Regions from separate parts of the Streptomyces sp. CMB-StM0423 genome, predicted to be linked through region 1. Evidence: riboswitches for the same ligand, from Rfam matches in the RefSeq annotation. Region 1 holds a riboswitch; each other region holds the start of a gene.
The links. A riboswitch is a leader RNA that binds a small molecule or an ion and turns the genes downstream of it on or off. The one in region 1 is predicted to bind cyclic di-AMP.
Positions count from the first base shown of each region.

Region 2: it holds a riboswitch for cyclic di-AMP, as region 1 does, so the genes downstream of both, CXR04_RS22900 (LysM peptidoglycan-binding domain-containing protein) here and CXR04_RS31345 (LysM peptidoglycan-binding domain-containing protein) in region 1, are expected to answer to the same signal.
Region 3: it holds a riboswitch for cyclic di-AMP, as region 1 does, so the genes downstream of both, CXR04_RS08870 (transglycosylase SLT domain-containing protein) here and CXR04_RS31345 (LysM peptidoglycan-binding domain-containing protein) in region 1, are expected to answer to the same signal.
Region 4: it holds a riboswitch for cyclic di-AMP, as region 1 does, so the genes downstream of both, CXR04_RS14865 (M23 family metallopeptidase) here and CXR04_RS31345 (LysM peptidoglycan-binding domain-containing protein) in region 1, are expected to answer to the same signal.

Region 1 covers NZ_CP025407.1:7,191,685-7,198,484, reverse strand. The annotation lists gene CXR04_RS31370 (hypothetical protein) at 1-26, opposite strand, end outside; gene CXR04_RS31365 (ATP-binding protein) at 23-475, opposite strand; gene CXR04_RS31360 (helix-turn-helix domain-containing protein) at 711-1,571, shown strand; gene CXR04_RS31355 (DUF397 domain-containing protein) at 1,572-1,820, shown strand; gene CXR04_RS31350 (LLM class flavin-dependent oxidoreductase) at 2,152-2,796, shown strand; cyclic di-AMP (ydaO/yuaA leader) riboswitch at 2,900-3,074, shown strand; gene CXR04_RS31345 (LysM peptidoglycan-binding domain-containing protein) at 3,082-3,981, shown strand; gene CXR04_RS31340 (FadR/GntR family transcriptional regulator) at 4,065-4,853, opposite strand; gene CXR04_RS31335 (SDR family NAD(P)-dependent oxidoreductase) at 4,920-5,711, opposite strand; gene CXR04_RS31330 (beta-galactosidase) at 5,814-6,800, shown strand, end outside.
Region 2 covers NZ_CP025407.1:5,240,106-5,246,905, reverse strand. The annotation lists gene CXR04_RS22920 (Ppx/GppA phosphatase family protein) at 1-420, opposite strand, end outside; gene CXR04_RS22915 (DUF501 domain-containing protein) at 417-953, opposite strand; gene CXR04_RS22910 (FtsB family cell division protein) at 1,067-1,534, opposite strand; gene eno (phosphopyruvate hydratase) at 1,646-2,929, opposite strand; gene CXR04_RS22900 (LysM peptidoglycan-binding domain-containing protein) at 3,329-4,000, opposite strand; cyclic di-AMP (ydaO/yuaA leader) riboswitch at 4,077-4,241, opposite strand; gene CXR04_RS22895 (LysM peptidoglycan-binding domain-containing protein) at 4,450-5,508, opposite strand; gene CXR04_RS22890 (cytochrome P450 family protein) at 5,607-6,800, opposite strand, start outside.
Region 3 covers NZ_CP025407.1:2,128,943-2,135,742, forward strand. The annotation lists gene glyA (serine hydroxymethyltransferase) at 1-405, shown strand, start outside; gene CXR04_RS08865 (L-serine ammonia-lyase) at 531-1,913, shown strand; cyclic di-AMP (ydaO/yuaA leader) riboswitch at 2,422-2,583, shown strand; gene CXR04_RS08870 (transglycosylase SLT domain-containing protein) at 2,585-3,337, shown strand; gene CXR04_RS08875 (alkaline phosphatase family protein) at 3,485-4,771, shown strand; gene CXR04_RS08880 (hypothetical protein) at 4,828-5,616, opposite strand; gene CXR04_RS08885 (hypothetical protein) at 5,647-6,171, opposite strand; gene CXR04_RS08890 (hypothetical protein) at 6,182-6,800, opposite strand, start outside.
Region 4 covers NZ_CP025407.1:3,459,750-3,466,549, forward strand. The annotation lists gene CXR04_RS14855 (endonuclease domain-containing protein) at 1-238, shown strand, start outside; gene CXR04_RS14860 (VOC family protein) at 290-655, shown strand; gene CXR04_RS14865 (M23 family metallopeptidase) at 860-1,981, opposite strand; cyclic di-AMP (ydaO/yuaA leader) riboswitch at 1,993-2,135, opposite strand; gene CXR04_RS14870 (PP2C family protein-serine/threonine phosphatase) at 2,392-3,627, opposite strand; gene CXR04_RS14875 (cytochrome P450 family protein) at 4,339-5,610, opposite strand; gene CXR04_RS14880 (cytochrome P450) at 5,607-6,800, opposite strand, start outside.

The DNA.
Region 1 (6,800 bases):
CGGCCGCCGGGCTCGGTGCGCATCATCCGGCCGCCCGCTCGCCGGCCGCCGGGCCGGCCCCGGTACGGGTACCGGAAGCGCGCGGCGCGGCGGCCCCCCCGGCCGCCGACACCTCGCGCTGCAGCTCCGCCCAGACCACCAGGCCCGGGCCGGGCCGCGCGTCGTATGCCCCCCAGCTACTGCTGACCGCGGTGACGAGCAGGAGCCCCCGACCCTGCTCGTCCGCGGACGACCGCTGCACCCGCAGGCTTCCCGGCTCGACACCCTGGTCGGTGACGGCCAGCCGCAGGCGGTCGGCGCTGCAGCGCAGTTCGCACCCTATGCGCCGACTCCCCGTATGCAGCAGTGCGTTGGTCACCAGTTCCGAGAGGACGAGGGTGGCGCTGTCGCCCACCTCGCCCTCCACCCCCCAGCGGCGCATCTGCTCGCGGGCCAGCCGGCGGGCGACCGTAACGGCGTCCGCCTGACCTGGCACCTCGAAACCGCACCGCACCGCATCGACCCCCGAACGGAATCCCGGCAAGCCGGGATCCTGTGTCACGACCCCCGTCTGATGCGGCTGTGTGGACTGGCTCACATCCCAAACTATGGCCCCGCCGCGGCCACTTGGCAACCCCCACTGTGAATTTTTCAGAGTTGCCGTTGCACTGTGTTCGCCACGCCCGGGGCGTGGCACACTGCTTGAGGCAGTTCCGACAGGGAGGTATGGCGTGAGCGAACCGCGGTCTGCGCCGACCGTGGGGCAGGTCGTGCTCGGCAAGCGGCTCCAGGAGCTGCGCGAGCAGGCCGGGCTCAAGCGTGAGGAAGCTGCGAAGACCCTGCGCGTCGCCCCCGCCACCGTGCGCCGGATGGAGACGGCCGAGGTCGCGCTGAAGGTTCCGTACGTGCAACTGCTGTTGCAGGCGTACGGCATCGACCAGGAGGAGATCGACGCCTTCGTCGCGCTGACCGAGGAGGCCAACGAGCCCGGCTGGTGGCAGCGCTTCCACGACATCCTGCCCGACTGGTTCAGCATGTACGTGAGCCTGGAGGGCGCCGCGTCGCTCATCAGGTCGTACGAGCCGCACTTCGTGCCCGGTCTGATGCAGACCGAGGACTACGCGCGGCACGTGCTGAAGGTCGGCTCCCTCGGCCGGGTCGCGCCCGCGGAGATCGAGCGGCACGTCGCGCTCCGCATGGAGCGCCAGGACCTGCTCACCCGCGAGGAAGCGCCCCGGTTCTGGGCCATCATGGACGAAACGGTCCTGCGCCGCCCGGTGGGCGACGGCGCGGTGATGCGCACGCAGATCGACCGGCTCCTCGACATCGCGTCGCTGCCCAACGTCACGCTCCAGATGGCGGAGTTCCGCACCGGCCACCATCCGGGCACGTACAGCCCCTTCGTTCTCTTCCGGTTCGCCATGCCCGAGCTGCCGGACATGATCTACACCGAGTACCTCACCGGCGCCGTCTACCTCGACGGCCGGCACGAGGTGGCCACACACCTCGCCGCCCTGGACCACATGGCGGCCCAGGCGGCGACGGCAAAACGCACGAAGGAAATCCTCCGGGACTTCCGCAAGGAGCTGTGAATGGAACGCATTTACAACGGCATGCCGGCGGCGGACCTCGGCACCGAGGGCTGGCACAAGCCGTGGAGCGGCGGCAACGGCGGCAACTGCGTCGAGGCCATGAAGCTGCGGGACGGCCGGATAGCGGTACGGCACTCGGCGCACCCCGACGGTCCCGCCCTCATCTACACCCCCGGCGAGATGGACGCGTTCATCGAGGGTGCCAAGGCCGGCGAAGCCGACTTCCTGCTGTCACGGAGCCCGGTGTGACCGCGCCCGGCGCGGCACCCCCGCACCGGCTGCCGCGCCGCCCGGTCCACTCGCCGTCCGAGCCGGACGGCGAGCCCATCCCGGCGAACGGGGGTGTGGCCCAACCGCACTGACGTGGGCCACCGGCCGGGAGCACAGAGAGGGAGGGGACACCCCGGGGGGGTCCCCTCCCTCGGCGTTTGCCGGGGTACGGGCGCGCAACGCCGCCCGGGGGCACGGCAGATGAAATTCCAGAAATCATGAACCGCGGGTGTCCGCACCGCTGCCTTCCGCGACGTATCGGCGTACGGTATGCCCCCGATGGCCTCGTCAGCCCCGGGGAGGCCCCGCGATGAGCGCATCTCCACCCCCCTCCGCAGGCGCGGTCCCGCCGGCGGTCCGTGTCGGGGTGCTGCTCCCCCGGCTGCCGGAGGAGCCCGCGGACTGGCTGGCGGAGTGCGCGGCGTACGACTCCGCGGGCGCCGACGCGCTGTGGCTGGACGGCGGTCCCGACCCGGCGCACGACGTGCTGGCGCTCGCCGCCGCCCTGGCCGCCGCCACCGGCCGGGCGAGGCTGGTGGTCGCGCTGCCCGACAGCGTCCCGCAGGCCGCGCTGCTGGCCCGGGCGCTGGCCACCGTGGTGCTGCTGAGCGGCGGCCGGCTCGCGCTCGCCGCCGACTCCCGGCGGTGCGCCGAACTCGGCGCCGTGGCACCGACGGTGCCCGCCTTCCGCCGGCTCGCGCCCGCCGGCCCCGGCTACGAGGAGCCGGGCGCCGGGCGCTGGACTCCGGCGGCGGCGCCCGCAGGTCCCGACGCCTGGCGGACCGCGCTCGCCGGCGCCGCGGAGCGCGGGGTGCACGGTCTCGTCGTACCCGCCGGGCAGCCTCTGTTGGAGACGCTGCGCCTCAGCGTGAGTGCCGAACGTCACACACGCCCCAACCGCCCCACGCGTGCACGCGTCACCACGGAGCGTCAGACCACGCGTCGATACCCGTGATCCGCTTGTGATCTGCCGTTCGATCTCCTAGTGTCCGAGTCGTTCGCACACGCGAGCACCGCGCTCCGGTACGCCGAGTCCTGCCCGTCGGAGCCCGGAACCGTCGTCCCCACAGCCGTTCGGGCAGGAGCGGGGGAACCACTTCTCCGTCGGCAGGAGCACGGTGGCAGGACCGCACCGCACTCCCCGACTCGGGGTGAAGCCGCACAGCACGACGCGGCCGGGCAACTCCAGCCCGAACCCGACAGCTCACCTCGCAGGCGTCGGAGAAAGAGCGAGCCAACCATGGCCGGAACCGGCACCCGGCGCGCGCCCAAGTCGCGCTCCACCCGCCGCTATGCCGCCGCCGCGGGGGTGGGCATAGCCCTGCCCGTCGCCGGCGGAATCGCGGCGACCGCCGCGCACGCCTATACGGTCGAGAAGGGCGACACCCTCTCGGAGATCGCCGAGGACAACGGATTCGGGCCCGACTGGCAGCGGCTGTACGAGGCCAACAAGGAAGCCGTCGGTGACAACCCCCACCTGATCCTGCCGGGCCAGGAGCTCGACCTGGGGGACAAGAAGGCCGAGAGCAAGCCCGCCGAGGCCGACCAGACCGCCGCCAAGACCGAACAGAAGCAGCAGCGTTACGTCGAGCACACCGTCGGCGCCGGCGAGACGCTGGCCAAGATCGCCGCGAAGTACGACGTGCCCGGCGGCTGGCAGCGGGTGTACGTCGACAACGAGAAGGCGATCGGCGAGAACCCGGCCGCGCTGAAGGTCGGCACCGAGCTGCGCGTCGACACCCAGGGCGGCAAGGTCGACAAGTCGATCGACCCGAACGGCTCGTCGGCGTCCAAGAGCTCCGGCGGCTCCGGCGGCGCCACCGAGGCGTCGCAGGCGAGCGTGCCGACCACCGAGTCGGGCATCCAGGCGGCGGCCCGGGAGATCGTGCCCGCCGACCAGTTCACCTGCTTCAGCAGCATCGTGGAGCGCGAGAGCGGCTGGGACCACACCGCGACGAACCCCAGCTCCGGCGCGTACGGCCTGATGCAGGCGCTGCCGGGCGAGAAGATGGCCACGGCCGGAGCGGACTGGCGCACCAACCCGGTCACGCAGATCAAGTGGGGCCTGGACTACATGAACGACCGCTACGGCAGCCCGTGCGGCGCCTGGGAGTTCTGGCAGGCGAACAACTGGTACTGATTCCGGGGGCCCCGGCCCGCGGGAGTCTCCTTCGCCCCGTCGCGCGGATCCGTCCGCGCGGCGGGGCGCGTTCGTCGTACGGGCTACGCCCCGGCCGCCTGCTCCGCCGCGAGCCCGCCGGCGGTCTTGGCGTCGGGCCCGCCCGCGGACAACTCGGCCAGGTCCCGGGCCGCCTGGGCGAGGAGCCGGTGCATCGCCGCCTCCGCGGCGTCCGGGTCCTGCGCACGTATCGCCGTTAGCACGGCGCGGTGGCCGGGCACGGGGTCCTGCGGGTGGTGTCCTGGGCCGTGCACCAGACGGTCGCGGGCGGCCAGCCCGCTGGCGAGGACCTGATCCATGCGCTCCAGCAGCTCGTTGTGCGAGGCGGCCAGCAGGGCGCGGTGGAACGCGAGGTCCGCGGCGACGGCCTCGGCCGCGCCGCCCCGCGCCCCGGCCATCGCCGTGAGCGCCGCCTCCAGTGCCACCAGGTCCGCGTCCGTGCGCCGCACCGCGGCCAGCCGGACCGCCGCGGGCTCGACGATGCCGCGCACCTCGTCCAGGTCGCGCAGCAGCGGGGAGGCGGCCCGCGCGGCGGCGCCCTCGCCCTGCTGCCGGCCCGCGGTCTCGAAGCGCCAGCGCAGCACGTCGGCGTCGAGGAGGTGCCAGTCGGCGCGCGGCCGGACGAACGTGCCGCGCTTCTGCCGGGCGTCGACCATGCCCTTGGCCGCCAGCACCTTCAGCGACTCGCGCAGCGCGGTGAGGCTGACCCCCAACTCGGCCTGGAGTGCGGCGAGGTCGAGGGTGGCGCCCTCGGCGATCTCACCGCCGAGTACCCGGTGCGCGAGGGTCTCCACCGTCTGCCCGTGCACCCCGCGGCGCGCGTAACCCGTCATGGCCGCTCGCTCCTCCCTCACGTCCCCGCTCGCCGTGCTCCCGCCGCCCCCGCGGCGCCCCCGCGCTCAGGCCGATGACTTTACGACGCTCCAGCCGCCGTCCACGACCAGGCTCGCACCGGTGACGTAGGACGCCTCGGGCGAGGCGAGGAAGGCGACGGCGGCGGCCACCTCCTCCGGCGCGCCCAGCCGCCCCGCGGCGGTCTGCGCGGCGCTGGCCCTGCGGTCCTCCTCGGGGACCCGGTCCCAGAGCCGGGTGAGCACCGGTCCCGGCAGCACGCTGTTCACCCGCACCGACGGGCCGTACTCGACGGCCAGTTGGCCGGCCAGCGACAGCAGCCCGCCCTTGGCGGCGGCGTACGCGGGGTGTCCCGGGATGCCGTGCCTGGCGTGCACGGACGAGACCAGCACCGCGGCGCCGGGGGCGCCCTGCTGCGCGCGCAGCCCGGTCAGGCAGGCGCGGAAGCCGAGGAACGCGGCCGTCAGGCCGACGTCGACCTGGCGCCGCCAGGAGGCGGGCGACGTCTCGTGCGCGGGGGCGACGTCGACGGCGACGGCGTTGGAGACGAGGACGCCGACGGGCCCGAAGTCCCCGGCCGCGGCCAGGATCCGGGCCCAGCCGTCCTCCCCGGCCACGTCCGCGACGACGGCCGCCGCCGTGCCGCCCGCGGCGCCGATCTCCGCAGCCGTGGCCTCCGCCCGGTCGCCGTCGACGTCGGCGACGACGACCGCGGCGCCCTCGGCGGCGAGCCGCCGGGCGGTGGCCGCGCCGATGCCGGCGGCGGCCCCGGTGACGACGGCGGTGCGGCCGCCGAAGCGTGCGGTGTGCGGGACTTGCGTGGCTCCGGCTGCTGTCACGAGGTCACGCTCCGGGTGTTGACGTATCCGCCGCGGCACTTCTACGTTTCCCCGCAAGGTTAATTCGTAATTTAAGAATTGAGCAAGAGGGGCGGAGGCAGCGTGGCGCGCATCCACTTCGGTGGCGACTACAACCCCGAGCACTGGCCCGAGGAGGTCAGGGCGGAGGACATCCGGCTGATGCAGGAGGCCGGGGTCTCCATGGTCACGGCCGGGATCTTCTCCTGGGCGCTGGTCGAACCGCGGCCCGGCGCGTACGACTTCGACTGGTTCGGCCGGGTGCTGGACGACCTGCACGGCGCGGGCATCCGCGTCTGCCTGGCGACGATGACCGCCTCCCCGCCGCCGTGGCTGACCGAGCGGCACCCCGAGGTGCTGCCGCAGGATGCCGACGGCGTCCGCAGGTGGCCCGGCTCACGCCAGCACTTCTGCCCCTCCAGCCCGGTCTACCGCGAGCACGCCGTGCGCCTGGTCACCGAGCTGGCCACCCGCTACGGCACCCACCCCGCCCTGGAGAGCTGGCACATCGGCAACGAGTACGGCTGCTCCAACCCCCGCTGCTACTGCGACGTCTCCGCCGCCGACTTCCGCCGCTGGCTACGCGAGCGGTACGGCACCGCCGAGGCGCTGAACACCGCCTGGGCCACCACCTTCTGGTCCCAGCGCTACGGCACCTTCGAGGAGGTACTCCCGCCGCGCACCACCCCCACCCACCCCAACCCCGCCCAGGTGCTGGACTACGCCCGCTTCTGCGACGACGCGCTGCTGCAGTGCTACCTCGCCGAGAAGGAGGCGCTGCGCCGGATCACCCCCGACGTGCCCGTCACCACCAACCACATGCCGCTGCACAAGCCCGTCGACCCGTACGCCTGGGCGGCGCACGAGGACGTCCAGGCGCTGGACTTCTACCAGGACCCGTACGACCCCGAGACGCACGTCCGCGCGGCCCTCGCCTTCGACGTGACCCGCTCCGCGGGCGGCGGGCGCCCCTGGATGCTGATGGAGCAGGCGCCCAGCGCCGTCAACTGGCGGGCCCGCAACAGCCCCAAGCCGCCCGGCTCGATGCGGCTGTGGAGCTGGCAGGCCGTC
Region 2 (6,800 bases), 2.0 Mb from region 1:
GCCGATGTCGACCACCAGGTACGGCCCCGGCACCCGTCCCGACAGCTCCTTCGTCGCGCCCGTGAAGGCCAGCGCGGCCTCCTCGTCGCCGGTGATGACCTCCGGGCGGACGCCGAGGATCTCCTCCACGCCGCGGGCGAAGTCCGCGCGGTTCTCCGCGTCCCGGGAGGCGGAGGTGGCGACGAACCGGGTACGGACCGCGCCCAGCCGCTCGATGATCTCCGCGTACCGGCGGCAGGCCGCGAAGGTCCGCTCCAGCGCCTCGGGCGCCAGCCGGCCCGTACGGTCCACGCCCTGGCCCAGCCGGACGATCTCCATCCGGCGGTCCAGGTCCTTCACTTCGCCGGACCGCGTGTCGACGTCCGCGACCAGCAGGCGGATCGAATTCGTACCGCAGTCCACGGCAGCCACTCGGGTCATGCCTCATCCTCCCCGGATTCCTCGGGCGTCACGCACGGGCCCTTGGCCCACCACTCCGGCAGCATCGCCAGCGCCTCGTCCCCCAGCGGGTTCACCCCGGGCCCCGCCGCCAGCGCGTGCGCGACCAGCACATGCAGGCACTTCACCCGGTCCGGCATCCCGCCCGCGCTCGGGAATCCTGCCAGCTCGGCGATCGCGTCGCGGCGGGCGAGGTAGTCCTCGTGCGCCGCGCGGTACGCCGCCGCCAGCTCCGGGTCCGCCGCGAGCCGGGCCGTCATCTCCTTCATCACGCCGTCCGCCTCCAGCGTGCCGATCGCGGAGTTCGCGCGCGGGCACGTCAGGTAGTACAGCGTCGGGAACGGCGTGCCGTCGGGCAGCCGCGGGGACGTCTCCACGACATCCGGGTTGCCGCACGGGCAGCGGTGCGCCACGGCGCGCAGGCCGCGCGGGGCGCGGCCCAACTGCGCGGCCACGGCGGCGGCGTCGGCCGCGGTGGCGGGGGTGTGCTCGGTGGGCGGCGGGGGCTTGTCCATCTCTCCTCGTTCAGCCGGGCGGTCGGCGTCAGGCGCCGGGCGGCGGCGGGCGGCAGGTGTCCCGCGTCGGGCCGGCGTGCCGCGGCGGGCGGCGTTCGCGTACGTGACGCGCCTCAGCGCCGGCCGTCCGCGGCGTCCAGGCCGTCCCACAGGTTCTCGTACCACGGCCTGTCCACCGCCTCCCCCTCCGCACCGGAGCCGGCGGAGCCGGTGCCGTCGCGCATCAGGTAGCCGGTCTCGCCGGGCAGGACGTAGTGCAGGTGCTCGCGGGCCTGCCGGCGCACGTACTCCGGGTCGTTCCAGCGGGACTTCTCGTCCCGCAGCTCCTCCACCCGCTGCTCGGCCTGGGCCTTCTCCCGCTCCAGCTCGGCGACCTCGGCGCGCTGGGCGATGTACTGGCGCAGCGGGTACGCGAGCGCCACCACCAGCGAGCAGACGACGAGCGCGAGCACCGCGGCCCGCCCCGTCAGCCGGCTGCGCCGCGGCGGGCGCGCGCGGTAGACGCGCTCCGAGACCCGGCTGACGGCCTGCTCGCCGAGCAGCTTGAGCCGGGTGGTGGTGGAGAAGCGCTCCCTGGCCATGTGCGTCGCGTCCTCCCCGGGCGGCAAGCGGTGGTCGGCCCCGGTCGCACCCTACGCGGTGCGGCCGGGGCCGGGGGCGTCCGACGCCGATGTCGTACGGGGTCGGTCCGTTCAGCCGTTCTTGTAGCGGGGGAAGGCGCTGCGGCCCGCGTACTCGGCGGCGTCGTCGAGGATCTCCTCGATGCGCAGGAGCTGGTTGTACTTGGCGACCCGCTCGGAGCGGGCGGGGGCGCCGGTCTTGATCTGGCCGCAGTTCGTGGCGACGGCCAGGTCGGCGATGGTGACGTCCTCGGTCTCGCCGGAGCGGTGGGACATCATGCACTTGAAGCCGTTGCGCTGGGCCAGCTCGACGGCGTCCAGGGTCTCGGTGAGCGAGCCGATCTGGTTCACCTTCACCAGCAGCGCGTTGGCCGAGCCCTCGTCGATGCCGCGCTGCAGCCGCTCGGGGTTGGTGACGAAGAGGTCGTCACCGACGATCTGCACCTTGTCGCCGAGGCGCTCGGTCAGCACGTGCCAGCCGGCCCAGTCGTCCTCGAACAGCGGGTCCTCGATGGACACCAGCGGGTAGTCCGCGACGAGCTGCTCGTAGTACTCCGTCATCTCGGCGGCGGAGCGGCCCTTGCCCTCGAAGACGTACACGCCGTCCTTGTAGAACTCGGAGGCGGCGACGTCGAGCGCGAGGGCGACGTCCTGGCCCGCGGTGTAGCCGGCCTTCTGGATCGCCTCGATGATGAGGTCCAGCGCGTCCCGGTTGGAGTCGAGGTTCGGCGCGAAGCCGCCCTCGTCGCCGAGGCCGGTGGACAGGCCGCGCTCCTTGAGGACGGCCTTGAGCTGGTGGTAGATCTCCGCGCCGCAGCGGACCGCCTCGGAGAACGACTCGGCGCCGATCGGCGCGATCATGAACTCCTGGATGTCCACGTTGGAGTCCGCGTGGCTGCCGCCGTTGAGGATGTTCATCATCGGCACGGGCAGCACGTGCGCGTTGGGGCCGCCGAGGTAGCGGAAGAGCGGCAGGTCGGACGCCTCGGAGGCGGCGTGCGCGACGGCGAGCGAGACGCCGAGGATGGCGTTGGCGCCGAGGGAGGACTTGTCGGGGGTGGCGTCGAGGTCGAACATCGCCTGGTCGATGAGGCGCTGCTCGGTGGCGTCGTAGCCGACGAGCTCGGGGCCGATCTGCTCGATGACGGCGAGCACGGCCTTCTCGACGCCCTTCCCGCCGTAGCGGGCCTTGTCCCCGTCGCGCAGCTCCAGGGCCTCGAAGGCGCCGGTGGAGGCGCCGGACGGAACGGCAGCACGGCCGGTGCTGCCGTCGTCGAGGCCGACCTCGACCTCGACCGTGGGGTTGCCGCGGGAGTCGAGAATCTCTCGGGCTACGACGACGTCGATGGACGGCACGGTGTCTCCTTCGGAGGGATTCGCTACGGGTTCCGCCCTGAGCCTAGCCGCCCCGGGTGACGGCCCCGGCGCGCACCCGGCCGCATTCCGCGGTACGAGACGGTTCGGGCCCGGGAGCGGGGACGGACCGCGGGACGCGGCGCGGGACGGGAGCCGCGGGGGCGGGGGCGGCGGGGACGGAGGCTGCGGGGACGGGAGCCGCGGGAGCGGGTGGCGTACGGCGTGGTCGTCCCGGCCCGCGCACCGGACGGGCCGGGACGGCCGCGCCGTACCGCGGCGGCGTGCCGGGCGGCCGGCGGGCCCAGGGAGCGGGCGGCGGCAGGAGCGGCAGGCAGCGGTGCACACGGCGCGGGCGGGCCGGCCCGTTCGTGGTCCGGTTCGGCCCGCCCGCGCACGGGGCTAGTTCACCTTCAGCTTCTGGCCCGGCCGGATCAGGTCCGGGTTCGCGCCGACGACCGGCTTGTTGTCCTCGTACAACTGCTGCCAGCTCTCCGCGCCGTGCCGCCGGGCGATGTCGTCGAGGGTGTCGCCCTCGCGGACCTCGTAGTAGAAGCCGCGGAAGACCGTGCGGGACTCCGGCTGCGTCTGCTCGGCGGCGCCGCGGGCCTCGGTGCCCTGCGGGGCCTCCTGCGGCGCCTGCTCCTGCGTCTGCGGGGCCGGCTGCGGCAGGGTCTCCGGTTGCTGCTGCTGTTGCTGCGGGGCCTCCTGCGGCGCCGGGGGGACGATCTGCCCGGCGGCCGGACTCCCCGCGGCCAGGCCCGCGCGTGGGCCGCAGTTGGGCCACGCGCCCGGGCCCTGCATGGACAGCAGCCGCTCCGCGACGGCGATCTGCTGCTGCTTCGACGCCAGGTCGGCGCGCGAGGCGAAGCTCCGGCCGCCGGCGGCTTCCCAGCTCGACTGGGAGAACTGGACGCCGCCGAAATAGCCGTTCCCGGTATTCGTCGCCCAATTTCCTCCGGACTCGCAGGCGGCTACCCGTTCCCACGTATCGATGGGCGCCGCGAACGCGTGCTGGGCGCCGAGCACCGGCAGCCCGATCGCTGTTCCGGTGGCGCCCACGAGGACGGCCATGCGGGAGTGTGCACCAAGGCGTGCCTGTGCGGCGGGGCGGCGGTGCTTACCCGTTCCGGCAGGAAGAAGCATGATGCTCTTTTCTCACCGACGCCTGCGAGGTGAGCTGTCGGGTGCGGGCTGTGAGTGCCCGGCCGTACGTCATACGTGCGGCTTGACCCCAAGCCGCCCGGTCCGCCTTCTCGTTGGACCGGAGCGGCGCTTACCGTGGGTCCCCCGCTCCTGTCAGCGGTGCTTCATGCACAGGTGGCCCGGGTGAACGCCGACAGGATTCGGCGTGAGGCGATCACCGGGGCTCGCGTTGGCGAGCAATGTGACGGTAAGCACATAGGCGTGTGCGATTCAAAGACCTCGGAAAATGCCACGCCCGGTTTTACGTCCGTCAGGTAGCCCGGTCAGCCGATTACGTCAAATATGACTAATACGCGCCGACTTCACCCGCCGGCTGTTCAGTTCCCGCTCAATTCGAGTTCCTGACCAGGCTTGATGGTGTCGGGGTCCTTACCGAGGGAGTTCTTGTTCCCGTCGTACAACTCGGACCATCCGCCCGACAGGGAATGCTCTCTGGCAATTTCCGAGAGGGTGTCACCCGGTCGGACGGTATAACTGCCGTCGCCCGCCGCGGCATCGCGTCCCGAGGCGTCGCCCTTGCGGTCCCCGCCGCGCTCGTCCGCGTCGCCGGGGATCTCAGCGATCCACTCGCGGCCCGGCTCGGGCAGCTCGGCCTCGTCGGGCGACTGGGAGGCGCCGGGGGTCTCGACGGCCTCGCGCGGGGCCTCGGGGGCGCCGGGCGAGGCCGGGGCCTCGGACGGGGTGGGGGTCGCGGAGGCGTTCGGGGCGCGGTGCCGGCCGGAGCCGTCGGCGGAGGTGGTGTCGTCGTCCCGGCCGGTCCCCTCGCCGGGGCCGCCGTCGTGCTCGCCCGGGTCCTGGCTGCCGCGGTGCTTGCCAGCGCCCTCGCCGGCCTTCCGGTCCTCGTCGCCGCTGTCCTTGCGGTCGCGCTTGTCCTCGCGGTCCGTACGCCGGTCCTCGTCCTGGCCCTGGGAGTCCTCGCCCGGGCTCGGGGCGAGGGTGGGCGGCGCCGTGGGCAGCAGCGGCAGCTCGGCGCCGGGGTCGACCTCCGGCACCTCGTCGTCGCCGTGCAGCCCGGCGTCCTGGGCGCACTCCGGCCACGCCTTGTCGGCGCCCATGCCGGCGAGGATGCGCTCGGCGACCGTGATCTGCTGCGCACGGCTGGCGAAGTCGGGCTGCGAGGCGAACTCCTCGCCGCCGTACTCCTGCCACATGTCCATCGTCAACTGCAGGCCGCCGTAGTACCCGTTGCCCTCGTCGGCGCTCCACAGCCCGCCGCTCTCGCACTCGGCGACCCGGTCCCACGTGCCGGCGTCGGCGGCGCTCGCGCCGCTCGCCCCCAGCAGCGGCAGGGCGAGACCCGCCCCGGTCGCACCGGCCGCGACGACGAACGCGGGGGCCTGGCGGGGACGTCGGTGGCGTCCGTTACCCGAGCGCATGCGAGTGCCTTTCGTTCCCTGTGTGTTCGAGCCAGTGGCCGAACTTAATACCGAACTACCTCCGATCACAAGTTGATCGCCTGATAGTCACGCGCAGATCACAGAGAAGGGCCGAAGTGCACCGGCAGCGTCCGCAGGCCCCGCATGATGAGCCCGCCGCGCCACCGCAATTCGGACGTCTCGCCCGCCAGCCGCAGGTCGGGAAGGCGGCGCAGCAAGGTACCCAGGGCGGTCTGCGCCTCCAGCCTGGCGAGGGGTGCGCCGAGGCAGTAGTGGATGCCGTGGCCGTAGCCCACGTGCTGATTGTCACGCCGGGACAGGTCCAGGGTGTCGGGTTCCGCGAAGCGCGCGGGGTCGCGGTCGGCGGCGGCCAGCACGACGAGCACCGGGTCGCCCACGGCGACGCGCTGCCCGCCGATCTGCAGCGGCTCGGTGGCGAACCGCCACGTCGCCAGCTCCACCGGGCCGTCGTAGCGCAGCAGTTCCTCCACCGCGGAGGGCAGCAGCGCGGGATCCGCGGCCAGCCGGGCGCGCTCGGCGGGGTGGGTGAGGAGGGCGTACGTGCCGTTGCCGATCAGGTTGACGGTGGTCTCGAAGCCGGCGAACAGCAGGATGAACGCCATGGCGGCGGCCTCGTTCTCCGTCAGCTTCTCGCCCTCGTCGGAGGCGCGGATGAGGCCGGAGATCAGGTCGTCGTCCGCGGCGTCGCCGCCGCCGAGCGCCGCGCGCTTGCGGTGGATCAGCTCGGCGAGGTAGGCGCGCATCTTCTTCACCGCGCGCGCGACGCCGCCGCGCGGGCCCTTGCCGTGGTGGATCATCACGGCGGCCCAGTCGCGGAAGTCGTCCTGGTCCTCCGCGGGGACGCCGAGGAGGTCGCAGATGGCGTAGATCGGCAGCGGGAAGGCGAACTCGTGGATGAGGTCGGCCTCGCCGCGGTCCGCGAAGCCGTCGATGAGGCGGTCGGTCAGCTCCTGCACGCGGGGCGCGAAGGCGGCGACGCGGCGGGGCGTGAACGCCTTGGAGACCAGCCTGCGCAGCCGGGTGTGGTCGGGCGGGTCGATGTTGAGCAGGTGGGTCATGAGGCCGGCGCTGCGCTCGCCGGGGATGCCGGTCTTGTCGCTGTGGTGGTGCGCGGGGTTCTTGGACAGCCGGGGGTCGGCGAGGGCCTGGCGGGCGTCGGCATAGCGGGTGACGAGCCAGGCGTCGACGCCGCTGGGCACGGTGGTGCGGTGGACGGGCGTGTGGGTGCGCAGCCAGGCGTACGCGGGATAGGGGTCGGTGGCGAACTCCCC
Region 3 (6,800 bases), 5.1 Mb from region 1:
ACGCTGGACGGCGCCCGGATCCTGGCCGAGCGGCTGCTGCGGGACGACGCCCGCGCGGCCGGCGTCTCGGTGCTCTCCGGCGGTACGGACGTCCACCTGGTCCTGGTCGACCTGCGCGAATCCGAGCTGGACGGCCAGCAGGCCGAGGACCGGCTCCACGAGACCGGCATCACCGTCAACCGCAACGCGGTCCCGAACGACCCCCGCCCGCCCATGGTCACCTCCGGCCTGCGCATCGGCTCGCCCGCGCTGGCCACCCGCGGCTTCACCGCCGCGGACTTCGAGGAGGTCGCCGACGTCATCGCCGAAGCCCTCAAGCCGGGCTTCGACGAGGCAAAGACGGCCGCACTCGCCGCCCGGGTCACCGCCCTGGCGCAGAAGCACCCGCTGTACCCCGGCCTGTAGCCCGTACGGCCCGGCCGCCCGCCGCTCCGACGCGGCGGGCGGCCGGGCCCCGGGGCCGTACGCGCGACCCGTCACCACCCGCACCACGCACGCGCACGCCCCACGCAAGGACAAGGGAGTCCCGAGTGGCCATCTCCGTCTTCGACCTCTTCTCGATCGGCATCGGCCCGTCGAGCTCGCACACGGTCGGCCCGATGCGGGCTGCCCGGATGTTCGCGCGCCGGCTGAAGAACGAGGGCCTGCTGGCCCACACCGCCGCCGTACGCGCCGAACTCTTCGGCTCCCTGGGCGCCACCGGCCACGGCCACGGCACCCCCAAGGCCGTGCTCCTCGGCCTGGAGGGCCACTCGCCGCGCACCGTCGACATCGAGTGGGCCGAGGGCGAGGTGGAGCGGATCCGCGGCACCGGGCGGCTGCACCTGCTGGGCGCCGAGATAGGGCGCGACCACGAGATCCCCTTCGACGCCGCCGCCGATCTCGTCCTGCACCGGCGCCGCTCGCTGCCGTACCACGCGAACGGCATGACGCTGACCGCGTACGACGCGGACGGCGGGACGCTGCTGGAGAAGACGTACTACTCGGTGGGCGGCGGCTTCGTCGTCGACGAGGAGGCGGTCGGCGAGGACCGGATCAAGCTCGACGACACCGTGCTGAAGCACCCGTTCCGTACCGCGGACGAGATGCTGCGCCGCACCCGCGAGACGGGTCTGTCGCTCTCCTCGCTGATGCTGGAGAACGAGCGCGCCTGGCGCACGGAGGCGGAGATCCGCGCCGGGCTGCTGGAGATCTGGCGGGTCATGCGCGAGTGCGTCGCCCGCGGCACCAGCCGCGAGGGCATCCTCCCGGGCGGCCTGAAGGTCCGCCGCCGCGCCGCCGGCGAGGCCCGCCAGCTCCGCGCGGCGGGCGACCCGGCGGCACACGCGATGGAGTGGGTCACCCTCTACGCGATGGCGGTCAACGAGGAGAACGCCGCGGGCGGCCGCGTCGTCACCGCCCCCACCAACGGCGCGGCGGGCATCATCCCCGCGGTCCTCCACTACGCGGTGGACTTCGTCCCCGGCGCGGACGACGACACCGCGGTCCGCTTCCTCCTCGCGGCGGGCGCGATCGGCATGCTCTTCAAGGAGAACGCCTCCATCTCCGGCGCGGAGGTCGGCTGCCAGGGCGAGGTGGGCTCCGCCTGCTCCATGGCCGCCGGCGGCCTCGCCGAGATCCTCGGCGGCACCCCGGAACAGGTCGAGAACGCCGCGGAGATCGGCATCGAGCACAACCTGGGGCTGACCTGCGACCCGATCGGCGGCCTGGTCCAGATCCCGTGCATCGAGCGCAACGGCATGGCGGCGGTCAAGGCCATCACGGCGGCCCGCATGGCACTGCGCGGCGACGGCCAGCACTTCGTCTCCCTCGACAAGGCCATCAAGACGATGAAGGAGACGGGCGCGGACATGAAGGTCAAGTACAAGGAAACGGCCCGCGGCGGCCTCGCGGTCAACGTGGTGGAGTGCTGAGGCAGTTGGCGAGGGGCTTGCACGCCCCACGCGCCAACTGCTCAGCCCCCGCCTGCAATTCGGCGGCGGCTCCGAAGACGTTAATTCCTTTGGCCAGTTGACGCCCCGCCGTCCCCACAGGCGAGCGGATTCCCCCGCTACGGATTCGTGAATTCCCGCCGCACAAACGCGGCGCCGGGCCGTCAAGAACAAACGGACTTGTCGGATATTCCCTGACGGGCGATACGTACCATTTGAAGGATTCGCCCCCGATCGCCCCGCGCTTCTGACCGATCGGACCTCATGTGTCCGGTGACGCGAATCACGTTCGGCCGCGGGCGGCGGCGGCGGAAATTCACAGTTTCCTTATTCCGAAAGCGAGTTGCGGCCCGCTCCCCATTCCGCGGCGGCACTCATCCGGTCCAGGAGCCGGCCCCGTATCGACCGGACGAGTTCCTCAGCTTGTCCGGACCGGAAAGACATGCTTAAGTCTCCGCCAGCCGGGTGGACGCCGAATCCTGCCGCCATCCGGAAACCGTTCCCTATTCACACACGGCAGGAGCGGGGGACCCATAGGTAAGTCGCCGGTCCGGATTCCGGAACGGCTTGGGGTGAAGTCGCACCTTGGTGCGGCCGGGCATCTCCAGCCCGAACCCGACAGCTCACCTCGCAGGCGCTGAGGAGAAACACCCATGCCCGCAAAAGGTAAGCATCGCCGTCCCAAGCTGCGCCTGATCGGCCGCGGCATCACTTTCGCCGGCGTCAGCGGCGTCGCGATCGCCGCTCCGCTGATCGGCGCGTCCTCGGCCTCCGCGGCCGGCTCCGTCCCCGCGTCCGCCCCCCAGACCGGCATACGCGCCGAGGCCCCCGCCGCGGCGACCGCCGGCGCGGCGGCGGCCACGTACGCCGTGGTCGCCGGGGATTCCCTGGCGAAGATCGCCGACAGGGAATCCGTACGCGGCGGCTGGAAGAAGCTGTACGAGGACAACCGCGAGGCCGTCGGCGCCAACCCGCACTTCATCCTCCCCGGCCTTGAACTCGCGCTCGGCGGCAAGGCCGACAAGAGCGACTCGAAGGAATCCGAGTCTGGCCTGAAGACCGCCAGCGCGTCCGTCACGAGCTACCCGGACAACCTCGACGGCTGGATCCGGGAGTCGCTCGACGTCATGGCCGAGCACGGCATCCCCGGGACCTACGACGGTATTCACCGCAACATCATGCGGGAGTCCGCGGGCGACCCGCAGGCCATCAACAACTGGGATATCAACGCCGTGAACGGCACGCCCTCCAAGGGCCTGCTCCAGGTCATCGCTCCCACCTTCGAGGCGTACCACGTCCCGGGCACGTCGACCGACAGCTACGACCCGGTCGCCAACATCACCGCCGCGTGCAACTACGCGGCCGACCGGTACGGGTCGATCGACAACGTCTACGGGCCGTACTGACAGACCGGAGAGCGCCGGTGCCCCCACCGGCGCTCTCCGCTCCGGCGGTGGCGCCCGTAGTGCGTCCGGAACGCCGGGACGCGGGAATTCGCGGCCCGTTCACCCCGTGCTCGCCGGCCGGGAGCGTTCCGCTCCTACGGTCGCGCCATGTCCGCCACCTCTCTGTCCCGACGCGGTGTCCTCGCCGGCGCCGTGGCCGGCGCGCTCGCCTCGCCCCTCGCCGCCGTGCCCGCACACGCCGCCCGCAGGCGCGGCCTGCTGATCTTCCTCGCCCTCGACGGCTTCGACGTCGACTACCTCGACGGCCGCGCGCCGATGCCCCACCTGATGTCGCTGGTGCGCGCCGGCTCGGTGACCACCGGCACCGGCGTGATGGCCAGCATCACCAACCAGTCGTGGACCGCGGTCTCCTGCGGCGCCCACCCGGACCGCACCCGCAACGCCGCCTACTACTACGACGAGGCGGCCGGCGTCGCCCGCGGCCAGAGCCGCGACAGCGCGGTCGAGGGGCTCGCCCAGGCGTGGCGACCGCAGGGCATCCGGATCGGGTCCGCGCAGTGGTTCATCCTCCAGGACAAGGGCACGGCCTACGGCGATCCCGACGGCCTCTACACCCAGCCGGGCGGCCGCATCGGCGCGCGCGTCGACGACGCGATCGCGATGCTCACCGGGCAGCCCGTCGACAGCGGCGGCACGACGGTGACCCTCGCCCGGCGACCGGACTTCCTGGCGGTCTACTCCAGCGACCTCGACGGCGACGGGCACTCGTTCGGACCCGGCGACCCCCGGATGCTCGACACCCTGCGCGAGACCGATGCCGGGATCGGGCGGCTGATCCGGACGGTCAAGGAGCTGGATCTCTACGGCCGGACGACCTGGGTGGTCACCGGCGACCACGGCATGACGGGCTGGAACACGCCGATGGCGGCCCAGGCGGTCGCCGCCCTCACCGCCGCGGGCTTCACGCCCGAGGTGATCGGGTCCGGCGGCCGGCCGGCGCCGGGAACCGATGCCGTCCTGGTCTCCGGCGGCAGCATCGCGTCCGTGCACCTCCTGGGCGCGGCGGCCACCGACGCCGCCGCGGTCGGCCGTGCCCGCGCGGCGCTCGCGGACACCGAAGGCGTCGCGGCGGTGCTGACCAAGGCGGAGCAGGCCGCGCTGCGGATGGCGCCGCAGTACGGCCAGTTGGTGCTCGAACTGGCGGCGCCGTACGCGCTGTCCTTCACCCCGCCGGCCGAGGGCTTCGACGGGCGCCACGGCAGCCGCGCGGAGACGAAGGTCCCGCTCGTCCTGGCCGGCCACCGGATCCGGCGCGGACGGCCGCCGCGGCACCCGCGCCACGTCGACCTGGCCGCGACCATGTCGGCGCTCCTCGGGGTCGACCCGCCCGCGCAGTCCGAGGGCCGGGTGCTGCGGGAGTCGCTGCTGCCCTGACCCGGATCCACTCCCCCGGTGCCGCCGGGGCCCGCCGCGCGGCGGGCCCTGGCGGCTCAGCGGAGCGTGCAGTAGATGACGCTCGGATAGGTCGCGGTGAACGCCCAGAGGAAGGTGTTCAGCCGCATGAAGGCCAGGATGCCGAGGTGCATCGCCAGCGTGAGTCCCAGGACCGCGTAGGTCACGCGCGGGTCGCCCAGCAGGACCAGGGGGAACGCGCATTCCAGCGTGATCACCCACCACCCCGCGAGCCACGCCGCCCGGGGGTGCGCGGCGACGACCGGGCCCAGGCGGCGGTGGCCGTACGTGGCGGTGCCGAGGATGCCGCCGAGGGCGCGGCCGCTGCGCCAGACCGGGGAGACCAGTTTGGCGAAGCCCGCGATGAAGTACGCGCAGCACGCCTGGGCCGCCACGAACCAGAGGAAGACGTGCCGCGAGCCGCCGGTGCCGATCGCCGCGGCGCAGAACGCCGCCACGAAGATGATCATCGAGAGCTGGTCCGCGCCGTCGCTGCCGTACGGGGAGCGCACGCCGAGGAGGATCGAGGACGCCGCGAGCACGCCCAGGCAGACGACGGCCGGGACCGGGCGGCCGATCACGATCGCCAGCGCCGCCGCCAGCCGCAGCGTCACCAGGACGAGGACGTTCGGGTACCGCAGCAGCAGGTCGACGGCCCGGTCCGCGGTGCGGCGCAGCCGGTACGGCCGGCAGGACCGGCCGACCGGCCAGCCGGCGATCGCGTGGTCGGCCAGCAGCGCGGGGCGGGTGAGGTACTCCCAGGAGGAGATCGCCACGCCCACGCCGCCGATCGCCAGCGTGAGGCGCACCGCCAGGTCGGCGTTCACGAGGTCCGCTCCACGAGTCCGGGCGGAGTCTCAGTCGACCGCGTGCAGGGAGGAGACGAAGGCCACTGCGGGAGCGGCCCCTTCGAAGGCCGAGCTCTTCCGGATGACGAGGGCGAACTGGGTGGCATGCGGTTCCTCGGAACAGGGCTGCGCCGACACGTGGGCCAGGAGCGCGAGATAGGGCGCGGTCAGCTCGATCTCCGCCGGCCGGGGGCCCTGGGACGCCAGCTCCAGGAGGCTCTGGCACGCGTCGAGCAGGGCCTTGGTGTGGCGCCGGGCGGGATTCCAGACGGCGTACAGGGGCCGGCCGGCGGCGGCGGTGCCGCCCGTCTCCCGCCAGCGGGTCAGCCGGCCGTCGGACGTGCGGTAGCGGCGCAGCAGAACGAAGTCCTGGGTGCCGGGAGTCGGGGCGAAGAAGGTCCAGCGCGGGATCATGGCGAGGAAGTCGTACCTGCGGATCTTCGCGGCCACCCGCGACCGCGTCTGGCACACCATGGTCAGCGCGATCCACAGGGCGCACGCGGCCGCGTACACCGGACCGGCGAGTTCGGGCATGTCCGGTGCCTCAGGCGTGGTTGTGGCCGAGCAGTTCCCGGCGCCGGTTCAGCAGCTTGCGGGCGGAGGCCGCGGGGCCGAGGCGGTCGACGTCCTCGGTGGACAGCGGAGCCTCCTGCCGGCTGGCGGCCTCCATCATGCAGTACATGGTCGCGTGCGTGATCTGCGCGAGCTGCTCCAGGAATCCGGTCCAGCTGTCGCAGCAGTCGGCCCGGAGGGTGAGGTTCATTTCGAGCTGGTCGTCGGGCACCTGCTCCACCGCGGCCCGCTCGGCGTCGGTGAGCGGAGGCATGTGGCGGACCGCGACGGCGGCCAGGCCACCCCGGGTGCCCGGGATCAGGTGCTCGACCAGGGTGAGTTCGTCCGGTGCCAGCCGGCCGCCGTTGTAGGGGTTCTCGATCGCCGACAGGCCGGCTTCGGGGGCGGGGAAGGCGTGGGTGGCGAGGGTGCGGCCGCCGTAGCGGATGGTGGCGAAGCTCTCCGCCTCGCGGAGCAGCCGGTAGGCGCGGTAGTAGCTCACCTTCTCGCGGGCGCGGAACAGCTCCTTGATCTCCTGCGCGAGCCGGACGTCGGCGCCGCCGCCGTCCAGGACGGCCTCCCGGATCCGGTCGAGGACGGGTGCGCCGGCG
Region 4 (6,800 bases), 3.7 Mb from region 1:
CCAGCGGATGCTCCACACCATCCGCGCCGCCCTGGGCGAAATCGCCGCCGGGGAGTCCCGTGGCACTGCAGCCGCCGGAGGGTCCCGTGGAGCCGCCGCCGCCGGGGAGTCCCGTGGCGCCGCCGTCGGTGCTGCCGCGGCTGCCACCGCGGCTGCTCATGCGGTTGCCGGTGCGGCAGCAAGTGCCGGTGCCGTCGTCAGCGCGGCTGCCGGCGCCTCCGCCACCGCCGCTGCCTGAGTCGCCGCCGGCTTCCCGGCGGTGTCCGCGGTGCGTGGCAGGGTGGCCGCCATGGACGCCTATGTCAGGAACATCGTGCTCGACTGCGCCGACGCACGTCAGCTCGCCGACTTCTACACGCAGTTGCTCGGCATGCGGGTCATCCGCGACGACTGGATGGTGATCGCCAAGGACGAAGACAGCTTTCCACGGCTGGCATTCGAGGAAGTCGACGGCTACCGGCCGCCGCTCTGGCCCGACCTCGATCGCACCTACCCCCAGCAGATGCACATCTGCTTCGGCGTCGACGACTCCACCGCCGCGGGCGAGCTGGCGCTGCGGCTCGGGGCCACGCGGCTCTCCGAAGCCGGTGGCAGTTGTCCGGTGTTCGCCGATCCCGCCGGGCATCCGTTCTGCCTCTGCGGGCCCGGGGAGTAGCTCCCGGGAAAAGGCCGACGGCCCTGGTGTCGGGGGGTCGGCCACCAGGGCCGCCGGCGGTCTCGGTGCGCGCTCGGACGCCACGGGGGAAGTTGCGTTCGGGCACGCCGGAGACGTGGGAGAGGGGTTTATGGGGGCTTGCGGTCCGTGCGGCGGGTGCCGGTCCCGGCCGCCGGGGCCGGGGCACCGGGCCCGCCGGGTGGGTCAGACCGGGGCGCCGTTGTTGCGCAGCCAGGCGAGGGGGTCCACTGCGTCCCCGCCGCCGGGTCGTACCTCAAGGTGCAGGTGCGGGCCGGTGACGTTGCCCGTGGCGCCTACGCGCCCGATGACGTCGCCGGTCGTGACCTCGCCCGAGGACTGGATGATGGAGGACAGATGGCAGTACCAGACCTCGGTGCCGTCCTCGAGCGTGAGGACGATGCGGTAGCCGTACGAGCCGGCCCAGCCGGCCTCGGTGATCGTGCCGCCGTGCACCGCCTTGACCGGGGTGCCGGTGGAGGCGGCGAAGTCCTGGCCCGTGTGGCCCGCGGCCCACATGTCACCGGACTCGCCGAACGTCGAGGTGAGCGTGTAATTCGCGACCGGGGCGACGTAGCTGGCGGCGAGCTTGGCGAGGCGCTCCTCCTCCGCCTTGCGGCGGGCCTCCTCCTCCGCCTTGCGGCGGCGCTCCTCCTCCAGGCGGCGCTGGCGCTCCTCTTCCTGCGCCTTCGCCTCGGCGGCCTCCTCGGCCGCCTGCTGGGCGGCCTCGGCCTCGGCGGCCGCGCGGGCAGAGGCGTCGGCCTCCGCCTGCTGCTGCTCGGCCTGCTCCAGGATGCGCGCCCGCAGGGCCTCGCCGGAGTCGGCGGGCTGGTTCGCGGAGTCGGTGTCGCTGGCGTAGCTGACCTGCGTGAGCGGAGCCGTGGTGACGACCGTGTCGGAAGCGGGCTCCTCCTTGCTCGGTATCAGGTCGCCGACGCCCGGCAGGCTCTCCGCATCCGGGAGTTGGGCGCTTATCCGGTTCGCAACGGTGTCGACCTGGTCGGGCATGGATATCGCGACCGGGGGCTTCTCCTGCGCGGTGGCCATGCTGCCCGCGCCGACGGCGGCGAAGACGCCGACGCCGAGTACGGCGCCGCTGCGCGCCATGCTGCCGCCGCGCTGCCGGGGAAGGCGCCGACGGCCGCGGGAGGGAAGGCCGTCCTCGGGGAGGACTTCGTCGACCGGCTCTTCGGCGGCGTAACCGGTGGGCGCATACCCCTCGGGGGCGTGGCCGCCGGACGCATAACCGTCGTAGCCGTAATCGTCATAGCCATGGCCGTAGCCAGGCTCAGACCTGTAGGACGCCACGCAGGCGTACTCCTTTCCTTCCTTCTCGCCTACCGGGTTAGCTGACGGGTTCGGAGCAGGAAGGTCTCCTACGGGCCTCCTCCTCGCGGAGGTTGGCCCGATTCACCCCAAGGTGGTGGTTCCCCGGTTCCCTAGGTGTTGCCGTTGCTGCAGTTGTGACGCGTGCGGGATTCGGCGACGGCGCACGGTGCCGCCTCTTGCGACGGCAGTGACGACCGCGCTGCGTTACCGCACGCTAGCGGACGACGGCGTTCGATTCCAAGTCGTTCCCGTTATTCAGTTGTGCTTTACCGCGGACGATCCGGGCATGCACCAGCGGAAACGGACAAGTTGACGGCCTGATTACGCGCAGTGAAGTCCGGTCGTTAGCTGATCGTGCATCAGTTGTTATGCGGAGGGGCGCTGTTCCGCTACGGAGCGTGTACAGGCGAGGCCGGGTCCGGCGGCTCTCCGAACGGCGTACGCAAGCGGGCGAGGGCGAACAGCGCCATGTCGTCGGCGACCCTTCCGCCCGTATAACGGGTCACGTCGTCCAGGAGGGTGTCCAGCAGTTCGTGCGGGCCGTCGAACAGCCGGCCGTCCAGCCGGGTCAGCGGGTCGTAGAAGACGCCCGCCTTGTTCCGCGCCTCGGTCACGCCGTCCGTGAACAGGACGAGCGCCGCGCCCGGCGGGAACGCCACCTCCATCAGCTCGTCCGGCCACGTACCCAGGTCGCCCATGCCCAGCGGCAGCGCGTGCTCGTGCGGGTGCAGCGTGCGTGCCGCGCCGTCCGACCCCAGCAGCACGGGCGCCGGATGCCCGCGGTTGAGCAGCCGCAGCGCGCCGCCCCCGCGGTCGACCTCCGCCAGCACCGCGGTCGTGAACCCCTCCACCCGGTCGAGGCCGCTGCGCCCCGTCTCCTGGCGCTGCAGCGCGCGTTCCAGCCGCCGCGCGATCCCCGCGAGCCCCGCCTCCTCCTCGGCCGCCTCCCGGAAGGCGCCGATGACGACCGCCACGGACTCCACCGCCTCCAGCCCCTTGCCGCGTACGTCGCCGACGATGCAGCGCACGCCGTACGGGCCCTCCTGCACGGCGTAGAGGTCGCCGCCGATACGGGCGTCGGCGTCCGCGGCCTGGTAGCGGGCGGCGACCCGCAGCGTGCCGAAGCCGTCCGGCGGGTTCGGCAGCACGGCGCGCTGCGCGGCGACGGCGACGTGGCGGGCAGAGGTCAGCCGGCGGTAGTTGCGCTGGATGAGGAGGTTGATGCCGATCGCCAGGGCGCCGAGCACCACCTGCGACACCATCTGGGTGAGCGCGTTGGGCCTCGTGGCGGTGCCGTTGAGGATTTCGAGCGTGACGTCCACGGCCAGGGCTGCGACGGCGACGGCGACCGTGCCGCGCAGGGTGAGCAGCGCGGCGGCGACCAGCGGGGTGGTCTCGAATATCGGCGAGGACCTCAGCCCTTCCGGCGTGAACCAGAAGAACACCGCCCCCACGACGATCAGCGCCGCCGGCAGCCACCGCAGCGCCCAGCGGACCCGCCGCTCACCGCCGGTGGGGTCGGGGCGACGGGACCGGGCCGCCAGGTCCAGCGCGTCGGCGCCGACGCGGTAGGCCCGCCCGTTCTCGTACGGACCGCGCCCCTCGCCGTACGAGCCACGCTCCACGTCGCGCGAGCCACGCTCTGCGTCGTGCGGGGCGCGGCCCTCGTGCGAGGTGCGGCCGTCGTGCGAGCCGCGGCCTTCGTGCGAGGCGCGCTCCTGGTCGTGCGGATCGCCCTCGTCGTGCCCCGCGCCCTGCGCGCCGTCCTCCCGCACCGGCTGCACCTGCCCTCTCCTGCGCTGCCCTTCCTGCGCTGTCCTCCCCGTGCGGCCGACAAGCGGGCCCATACCGTCGTCCCTCAGGGTTCCGCGTCCCGGGCGGGACGGCGACCGGGCGGGGCCCAGGCGGGTTACAGGAGGCGTTTCAGGCGTCATTGCGGGCCAGAGTGGGACGGGCAGAAGAGTCGCGGACCGGCGGACCGCACGCAGAGGGTACAGCCGAACGGGTATAGGGCCACCCGGCTCCGGCGCGCGCGGCGCCCGCGCGCCCCCCGGCTCTCCCGGCGCCCCGCACGCCCCCGGACAAATGACGCCATCTGTCAGCCGTTATCCGTCAAGCGTCAGCCGTCAGGCATCGCCAGGCGCCGGGCGCCAGCCGCCGCCGGCACGCCAGGCGTCAGGCGCCGGGCCCCGCCAGGCGCCAGCGGTCAGGCGCCGGCCGCCATGCGCCAGCACGTCAACCGTCAGCCGCCGTCAGGCGCCGGGCGTCAGGCGTCAGGCGTCAGGCGTCAGGCGTCAGGCGTCAGGCGTCAGGCGTCAGGCGTCAGGCGTCAGGCGTCAGGTGAGGCGTACCGGGAAGGACTCCAGGTCGTTCTGCGTCAGCACCGGCAAGTTGCGCAGCTCCCCCAGCGGTGCCGCCGCCCGCAGGTCCGGGAACCGGGCGAAGAGCGCCGGCAGCGCCACCGCCGCCTCCAGCCGCGACAGCGCCGCGCCGGGGCAGATGTGCGGCCCGTGTCCGAAGGTCATGTGCCGGATCGGCGTCGCCCGCGTCACGTCGAAGGCGTCCACGTCCGCCCCGTGGTGCCCGGCGTCCCGCCCGATCGCGCGGTACGAGATGACGACGCCCTCCCCCTTCTCGATCACCGTGCCCGCGATCTCGATGTCCTCCGTCGCGAACCGCATCAGCAGGTGGGTCACCGGCGGGTCGTAGCGCAGCGCCTCCTCGATCGCCGTCTCCCACGTCACCTTGCCCTCGCGGACCATGCCGAGCTGCTCGGGGTGGGTCAGCAGTCCGCGCACGGTGGTGAGCAGGAGCGTGATCGTGGTCTCGTGCCCGGCCGCGATCATGGACTTCAGGTTGCCGACGACCTCTTCCTCGGTCAGCGGCTCGCCGCCCTCGTCGGCGAGGATCAGCGCGCTCGTGAGGTCGTCGGCGGGCTCGGCGGTCTTCTGCCGCACCATGTCCGTGAACACGCGGTCGAGTTCCGCCATCACCGCGAGCCGTTCCTCCTGCGGCGTGAGCATGGAGAAGAAAGCTTTCCACAGGCGCATCTGCCGCGGTATCTCCGATTCCGCGACGCCCATGAGCGCGCACACCACCCGCATCGGCAGCGGCTGCGCGAAGACCTCCTTGAGGTCGACCACCCCGTCGCCCCCGGCCGCCGCGGCCGCCAGGGAGTCCAGCAGTTCGGCCGTCACCCGCTCGACCACCGGCCGCAGCGCGTCGAGCCGCCGCGGGGTGATGGCCTGCGCCGTCTTGGCGCGCAGCCGCCGGTGCTCGGGGCCGTCGACCGTGAACATCGACCGGCCCGGGTCGACCATCCCGATCAGCGGCCACTCCGCGGTGACCTCGCCGGTCTGCCACAGCCGCCAGGCGCCGATGTCCTTGACCAGCCGGGCGTCGGTGAGCAGTTGGCGGGCCTCGGCGTGCCGCGTGACGGTCCACGCGGGCGCGCCGAGCAGTTCGATCCGGGTGAGCGGGGCGGCGGCGCGCAGGAGCGCGGTCTCGCCCGCGAGGTCGCGTACGAGCGGGTCGATGGCCAGCGGCCCGGGGAGGGCCCCGGAGCCGGTCGGGGCGGCGGCGGAGCCGGCGGCGTGCGGGCAGTTCACGGATGACCTCCTGCAGCGCGTACGGGGGTGAAGGTGACCGGCAGTGCGGTCATGCCGCGCAGGAACGCGGACGGCCGCCGCACCAGCGTCCGGGCCGGCACGGACAGGTCCAGGTCGGGCAGCCGGTCGAGGAGTACCTCAAGGCCCGTCCGGGCGATGATCTCAGCGATCTCCTGGGCCGGGAAGGGGCAGCGGAAGTCGCCGTAGCTGAAGGCGAAGTGGGCGCTGTTGCCGGCCTGTGCGGGTACGCCGGCGCCTCCGTACCCGTATCCGCCGCCCGTGCTGCCCGGCCCGCCGAGGGCCTGCTGGATCTGCGGGTCGTCGTTGGCGGCGGCGAGGCCGAGGAGCAGCAGGTCGCCGGCGCCGACCGGGCGGCCGCCGAGGTGGGTGTCGCGGGCGGCCCAGCGGCCGACGAGGATCTGGGTGGGGGTGTCCTCCCACAGCACCTCGTTCATGGCCTGGCCGACGCTGTGCCGCCCGCCGCCGAGGGCGGCGGCGAAGCGGTCGTCGGTGAGCATGAGGCGGATGGAGTTGCCGATCCAGTCGGCGGTGGGGAGGAAGCCGGCGGCGGTGGTGTCCTTGAGGTCGAGCATGACCTCTTCGTCGGTGAAGTGCATGGGATCGGCGAGCATCCGCGAGGTGACGTCCTGGCCGGGCGCGAGCCGTTTCTCGGCGACCAGCCGGGTCATGTGCTCGACGAAGGTCTCGTACGCCTTGAGCGCGCCGGGTCCGCCGTCCGCGAGTTCGTTGAGGACCTGGGCGAGTTGGCGTCCCTGGGCGTCGGGGAAGCCGATGAGGCGGGCGAGGACGAGGACGGGGAGGGGGACGGCGTAGTCGCCGACGAGTTCTGCGCTGCCGCGGGAGCAGAAGGAGTCGATGAGCCGGTCGGCGAGTTGTTCGCAGTGCCGGCGGAGGTCGAAGGGGTCGACGCTTTCCAGTGCGGCGCCGACCATGACGGCGTGCCTGCGGTGGTCGGCGGCGGAGGCGGTGAAGTGGATGGACGGCATGACCTGGCCGACCATCGGCAGCAGGGGCCAGTCGGGCGGGATCTTCTCCCACTGGTTCCACAGCCCGCGGTCCCGTGGGAACAGTTCGGGGTCGGAGGTGACCTGGTGGAGTTCGCGGTAGCCGATGACGAGCCAGGCGGGGATGTCGCCGGGGAGTTCGACGGGGACGACGGGGCCGTGGTC